Linked DNA regions of Rhodopseudomonas sp. BAL398. The protein of the gene in region 1 interacts with the protein of each later gene in a pairwise test. Links are inferred from orthologs where the notes say so. Each region holds a gene or a part of one and is shown on either strand. Other genes may lie near its edges.

Region 1 (3,678 bases):
AAGGCGAAAACTAACACCCACGCAATGCAGACGAACAAAACAGACCACTTTAAGAGATTCATAATCCAAGGATCGTGTAGCATGGCCGTAACGATCGCAACAAGAACACCCACGAAAACGAGATAAAGCGCGGGCCGTATCCTTGCCTCGGTGTCAATCCCAAATATTCCTACCGCGGCGACCGCAATAAATGCCGCCATACCACCAAAAATTAGTGCGGCTTCGCGCGGATGACTTTGGCTCCATCTTGCGAGCCACTGGAATGTGCCGCGCTGGGTTGTAGAATCCGTTCCGTCCCCGAGATCAGCCATATTCGCTCCCCCGCTCTACTCAGGGTAGCAAGGTTTCCGCTCTCAAGCAAATCACCTTGCCTAGAGATCGAGCAATCGAACGCAGCGTTGCATCGGCCGAGAAGGATCCTCCATCGGCGGCGGATCAGCCGCCGTTGCCGCTGTCAGTGTCCTCGCCGATATGTTCGACCGACACCACATGCTCGTCGTCGGCGGTGTCGAACACGGTCACGCCCTGGGTCGAGCGGCCGACGATGCGGATGCCGGCGACCGGGCAGCGGATCAGTTGGCCCTTGTCGGTCACCAGCATGATCTGGTCGTGGTCGTCGACCGGGAACGAGGCCACCAGCTTGCCGTTGCGGCTGTTGACCGCCATCGCCACGATGCCTTTGCCGCCGCGGCCGGTGGTGCGGTACTCGAACGACGAGGTTCGCTTGCCGTAACCGTTTTCGCTGAGTGTCAGCACGAACTGCTCGTTGGCCGACATCTCGGCGTAACGTTCCGGAGCCAGCGAATCCAACGCGCCCACCTCCTCCCCCTCAGCCTCGGCGGCCAATTCGGCGATCGCGGCCTCGTCACCATTGGGGGCGGCGTCTTCGCCGGTGGCGGCGCGACGAATGGCACCGGACTGTTTCAGATACAGCGCGCGCTCGGCCGGCGCCGCATCGAAATGGCGCAGAATGGTCAGCGAGATCACCTGGTCGCCGCTCGCCAGCGACATGCCGCGCACGCCCATCGAGGCGCGGCTCTGGAACACGCGGACCTCATTGACCGCAAAGCGGATGCACTGGCCGCCAGCGGCGGTCAGCAGCACGTCGTCGCGATCGGTGCAGATCTGCACGTCGACGATCGATTCGCCGACATCGAGCTTCATGGCGATGATGCCGGAGCGGCGCACATCGACGAAGTCCGACAATTTGTTGCGCCGCACGGTGCCGCGGGTGGTGGCGAACATCACGTCGAGCTCGGCCCAGGAGGATTCATCCTCGGGCAGCGGCATGATGGTGGTGATGCCCTCGCCCTGCTCCAGCGGCAGGATATTGATCAGCGCCTTGCCGCGGCCGTTCGGCGGCGCGATCGGCAGCCGCCAGACCTTTTCCTTGTAGACCTGGCCGCGCGACGAGAAGAACAGCACCGGCGTATGGGTCGAGGCCACGAACAGCCGGCTGACGAAATCCTCTTCGCGGGTCGCCATGCCGGAGCGGCCCTTGCCGCCGCGACGCTGCGCCCGATAGGTCGACAGCGGCACCCGCTTGACGTAGCCGGCATGCGACACGGTCACCACCATGTCCTCGCGCTGGATCAGGTCCTCGTCCTCGACCTCGCCCTCCTGCTCGATGATCGTGGTCTTGCGCGGCGTGGCGAATTCAGCCTTCACCGCCGTCAGCTCGTCCTTGATGATGCTCTGGACCCGCGCGCGCGAGCGCAGGATCTCAAGATAATCGGCGATCTCGAGCGCCAGCTTGTCGAGCTCTTCGGAAATTTCCTCGCGGCCCAACGCCGTCAGGCGCGCCAGCCGCAGATCCAGAATCGCCTTGGCCTGCTCGAACGACAGCCGCGCGGTGCCGTCGTCGGCCAGCCGATGCCGCGGATCATCGATCAGCATGATCATCGTGGCGACGTCCTTGGCCGGCCAGTCGCGCGCCATCAATATGTCGCGCGCCGTGGCCGGATCCGGTGAAGTCCGAATCACCCTGATGACTTCGTCGATATTGGCGACCGCGATCGCCAGACCGACCAGGATGTGGGCGCGGTCGCGGGCCTTGTTGAGCAGGAACTTGGTGCGCCTGGTGACGACCTGCTCGCGGAAGGCGATGAACACCGTCAGCAGGTCCTTGAGATTCATCACCCGCGGACGGCCGCCGTCGAGCGCCACCACATTGGCGCTGAAATTGGTCTGCAGCGGCGTGAAGCGGTACAGCTGGTTCAGCACCACTTCGGGCACCGCGTCGCGCTTCATCTCGATGACGACGCGAAAGCCGTCGCGATCGGATTCGTCGCGCAGATCGGAGATGCCCTCGATCTTCTTCTCGCGCACCAGTTCGGCGATCCGCTCGACCATGGTGGCCTTGTTCACCTGATAGGGAATTTCCGAGATGATGATGGCCTCGCGCTCCTTGCGCGCCGGCTCGATCGTCACCTTGCCGCGCATCACGATCGAGCCGCGGCCAAGCTGATAGGCGGCGCGAATCCCGGCGCGGCCCAGAATGATGCCGCCGGTGGGGAAATCCGGGCCCGGAATGATGTTGATCAGGTCGTCGATGGTCAGCGCCGGATCGTCGATCAGCGCGACGCAGGCGTCGATCACCTCGCCGAGATTATGCGGCGGGATGTTGGTCGCCATGCCGACCGCGATGCCGCCGGCGCCGTTGACCAACAGGTTCGGAAATTTCGCCGGCAGCACGCGGGGTTCGCGGAACGAGCCGTCGTAATTGTCCTGGTAATCGACGGTGTCCTTGTCGATGTCGTCGAGCAGGCCCTGCGCGATCTTGGTCAGGCGCGACTCGGTGTAACGCATCGCGGCGGCAGAATCACCGTCGACCGACCCGAAATTGCCCTGACCGTCGATCAGCGGCACGCGCATCGAGAATTCCTGCGCCATCCGCACCATCGCGTCATAGACCGACTGGTCGCCATGCGGATGATACTTACCGATGACGTCGCCGACGGTGCGCGCCGATTTGCGATAGGGCTTATTCCATTCGAAGCCGTTTTCGTACATCGCGAACAGAATCCGGCGATGCACCGGCTTCAAACCGTCGCGCGCATCCGGCAGCGCACGGGCCACGATCACGCTCATGGCGTAATCGAGATACGAGCGCTTCATCTCGTCGAGGATCGAAATCGGGCGGATATCCGAAGGCGCCGGCGGCTCCCCGGGCTTGTTATCGTCGGTGTCGGACAATGGTGATTTCCGGTGAGAATCTGATCGGCGATTTATAGCCGATCCGGCGTCTGCAAACCACCTTTAACTGGCCCGGCCGGCGGGTTTTTCCCTTCGTTTTTCCAATTACTTAGGCGGCGCACCCGACCTCCTCGAACGGGTCATTCCGGGGCGCGAGGCAGCAGGCCGAATGAACCCGGAATGATGCCGTTCTGGATTGCGAACGCAGCAAAGGCGCAGGCGCTCAGTGCTCGTCCGGATGCGGGGTGGCGCCGAACCGGTTCACGACGATGTCGCGCTTGGTCTCGTCGACCCGCACCGTCATCTCGAACCGGCCCTCATGCAGGTCCTTGCGCAGCACCTCGGCATTGCGATGCAGCCAGCTGATGCCGGCGCCATCGGCGGCGTCGATCGACAGGTCGAGCGCGATCCGGCTCAGGGCCAGCCGCTGCTCGATCGCCGCCAGCAGCTCGTCGATGCCCTCGCCGGTCACCGCCGACACCA
Region 2 (3,373 bases), 3.6 Mb from region 1 along the record:
CCGGTGGTCGGCGGCAATCTGATTCTTGGCCGCCGAAGCCTAGCGGGCTCGGCGATCGGCGGCATGCCGGAGACCCAGGAGATGATCGATTTCTGCGCCGAGCACGGCATCGTCAGCGACGTCGAAATGATCCGGATCCAGGATATCAACGAGGCCTATGAGCGCCTGCTGAAGAACGATGTGCGCTACCGCTTCGTCATCGACATGGCATCGCTGAAGGATTGACCTGAAACACGTGATCGGCGGCAACGAAGCCGCCGGTCACACATCCACTTGGTTACACATCCACATTGGCTTCCAGCGAATTCTCCTGGATGAATTCGCGGCGCGGTTCGACGACGTCGCCCATCAGCTTGGTGAAGATGTCGTCGGCCTCGTCGACCTCGCGGACTTTTACCTGCATCAGCGAGCGCGCATTGGTGTCGAGCGTGGTGTGCCACAGCTGCTCCGGATTCATCTCGCCGAGGCCTTTGTAGCGTTGCAGCGCCACGCCCTTGCGCCCGGCCTCGGTGACCGCCTCAAACAGGCTGACGGGGCCGTGGATCGGCGTCTCGGTATCCTTGCGGCGCAGCGTGCCGGGGCGCGGATAGGCCTCTTGCAGCCGCGCCGCATATTCGTCGAGCTTGCGCGCGTCGACCGAGCCGAGCAGCGCGTCGTCGATCATCGCCACGTCCTTGACGCCGCGGATGGTGCGTTCGAAGGTAAACCCTTCGCCCTCGGTGAAGCGGCCGACCCAGCCGCGCTCGACCTCGTCGGCCAGCGCGTCGAGCCTCTTGGCGATGTAATCGGCAGCGGCGTTGGCGGTGGCGAGGTCGCCGGTGACGCGCGGATTCATCACGCCGGCGATCGCCGCCTGTTCGATCACCTTGCGATTGTAGCGGCTGTGCAGATTGTGCAGCGTGCCGCGGATCACGCGGGCGTCTTCCACCAGCGCCAACAGGTCGCGGCCGGTGCGGTCCTCGCCGGTGGCGAGCTTGAACACGCAGTCGTCGAGGCCGGTTTCGATGAGATAGTCTTCCAGCGCGCGCTCGTCCTTGAGATATTGCTCGGACTTGCCGCGCGTCACCTTATAGAGCGGCGGCTGCGCGATATAGAGATAGCCGCCCTCGATCAGGGTCGGCATCTGCCTGAAGAAGAACGTCAACAGCAGGGTGCGGATATGCGCGCCGTCGACGTCGGCGTCGGTCATCAGGATGATCTTGTGGTAGCGCAGCTTGGCGATGTCGAAATCGTCGCGGCCGATCCCGGTGCCGAGCGCGGTGATCAGCGTGCCGATCTGCTCGGAGCCCAGCATCTTGTCGAAGCGGGCGCGTTCGACATTGAGGATCTTGCCGCGCAGCGGCAGCACCGCCTGGAATTCGCGGTTGCGGCCCTGCTTGGCGCTGCCGCCTGCCGAGTCTCCCTCGACGATGAACAATTCGGATTTGGCCGGATCGCGCTCCTGACAGTCGGCGAGTTTGCCCGGCAGCGAGGCGATGTCGAGCGCGCCCTTGCGCCGCGTCAGCTCGCGCGCCTTGCGCGCCGCCTCGCGCGCCGAGGCGGCCTCGACCACCTTGCCGACGATCACCTTGGCCTCGGAGGGGTGTTCCTCGAACCAGGCGGCGAGTGCTTCGTTGAGCACGTTCTCGACCACCGGGCGGACTTCCGAGGACACCAATTTGTCCTTGGTCTGCGAGGAGAATTTCGGATCCGGCACCTTGACCGAGAGCACCGCGGTCAGGCCCTCGCGGCAATCGTCGCCGGTCAGCGCGATCTTTTCACGCTTGGCGATGGCGTCGGCATAGCCGTTGACCTGGCGCGTCAGCGCGCCGCGAAAGCCCGCCAGATGCGTGCCGCCGTCGCGCTGCGGGATGTTGTTGGTGAAGCACAGTACGTTCTCGTGGTAGCTGTCGTTCCACCACAGCGCCGCCTCGACGCCGATGCCGTTCAGCTCGGCATTGATGACGATCGGCGAAGGCACCATCGCCTTCTTGTTGCGGTCGAGATATTTAACGAATTCCTCGACGCCGCCCTCATACATCATCTGCTCGCGCTTCTCGACCGGGTGACGCAGGTCGGACAGCACGATGTTGACGCCGGAATTGAGGAAGGCGAGCTCGCGCAGGCGATGCTCCAGCGTGGCGAAATCATATTCGATGTGGGTGAATGTCTCGGGCGAGGCCAGGAAGGTCACCTCGGTGCCGCGCTTGCCATTGGCATCGCCGACCACCACCAGCGGCGCCACCACGTCGCCATGGGCGAATTCGACGAAGTGTTCCTTGCCGTTGCGCCAGACCCGCAGTTCGAGCTTGCTCGATAGCGCGTTGACCACCGAGACGCCGACGCCATGCAGGCCGCCGGAGACCTTGTAGGAGTTCTGGTCGAATTTTCCGCCGGCGTGCAGCTGGGTCATGATGACCTCGGCCGCGGAGATGCCTTCGCCCTTGTGGATGTCGACCGGAATGCCGCGGCCGTCGTCGCGCACCGTGACCGAGCCGTCGGCGTTGAGCACCACTTCGACCGCGGAGGCGTGACCGGCCAGCGCCTCGTCGATGGCGTTGTCGACGACCTCGTAGACCATGTGGTGCAGGCCGGAGCCGTCATCGGTGTCGCCGATATACATGCCCGGCCGTTTGCGCACGGCGTCGAGGCCTTTCAGCACCCGGATCGATTCCGCGCCATATTCGATCGGAGGAACCGAGGTTTCGATTTCGGCGGTCGGCAGCCGGGCGGGTTCTGTCATGAGTGGCCTTCGAAAATGCGCGAATCAACGGCGTAGGAAACGCGGTCGAACAGCTTGGTTTGTGCCATGAAAGACGGCTTGCGCCTAGTGCAAAGTCGCACCTAACAAGCCTTTGAATAATTGGGGTTTTTATCCTGTTTTTCAAGTCGTCCGAGGGGCCTTTTCGGGGCCCGCGAAATCGGTCGATTTGCGCTCCGAAACGACGCCCGGGAAGGGCCGCGAGAGGTGCAAATTGCGAGGCGCAAAACCGCCGGCGCCCGGCCTGCCAGCGCTGCTGCGGTCTTTCGCGCGCAGCCCGGTGCGCGTGGCGGCCTCACAGCGACAAATCGAGCATGCGACCTTCGAACACGCGGTCGCGCGAGCCTTCGAGGTGGCTGCGCATCAATGCGCGGGCGCGTTCGACATCGCGGGCGCGGATCGCTTCGAAGATGCCGCCGTGCTCGGCGAAGACGTTCTCCAGCCTGCTCTGCGCCCCGGAGACCGAATTGCCGTGGAATTTCATGCCCACATGGATGTGGTCCTTCAGCGCGGTCATCGACGAGACGTAGTAGTGATTGTTGGTCGCCTGTGCGATCGCCAGGTGAAAGGCAAAATCCGCGTCTTCACGATGCAGCCGGGCGACGGTGGCATCGCGCATGAGGTCGAGCGCGG

What was found.
Region 2: the proteins of gyrA (region 1) and gyrB interact in binary tests that used the Escherichia coli proteins (3 or more experiments, as listed by UniProt). The link is inferred for Rhodopseudomonas sp. BAL398 from one-to-one orthologs.

Annotation. Positions count from the first base shown.
Region 1 is NZ_CP133111.1:1,015,251-1,018,928, reverse strand. What follows is about bases 236-3,595. They hold gyrA (DNA gyrase subunit A), read right to left. Parts: upstream 3,196-3,595; coding sequence 436-3,195; downstream 236-435. Other genes in these bases: hflX (GTPase HflX), read right to left, coding at 3,419-3,595; RBJ75_RS04765 (hypothetical protein), read right to left, coding at 236-311. In the rest of the region: more of RBJ75_RS04765, read right to left, coding at 1-235; more of hflX, read right to left, coding at 3,596-3,678. UniProt on the Escherichia coli protein: A type II topoisomerase that negatively supercoils closed circular double-stranded (ds) DNA in an ATP-dependent manner to maintain chromosomes in an underwound state.
Region 2 is NZ_CP133111.1:4,660,767-4,664,139, forward strand. Bases 1-3,055 are described here. They hold gyrB (DNA topoisomerase (ATP-hydrolyzing) subunit B), read right to left. Parts: upstream 2,723-3,055; coding sequence 278-2,722; downstream 1-277. Other genes in these bases: RBJ75_RS21975 (NAD(P)-dependent alcohol dehydrogenase), read left to right, coding at 1-225; RBJ75_RS21985 (FadR/GntR family transcriptional regulator), read right to left, coding at 3,036-3,055. Outside these bases: more of RBJ75_RS21985, read right to left, coding at 3,056-3,373. UniProt on the Escherichia coli protein: DNA gyrase negatively supercoils closed circular double-stranded DNA in an ATP-dependent manner to maintain chromosomes in an underwound state.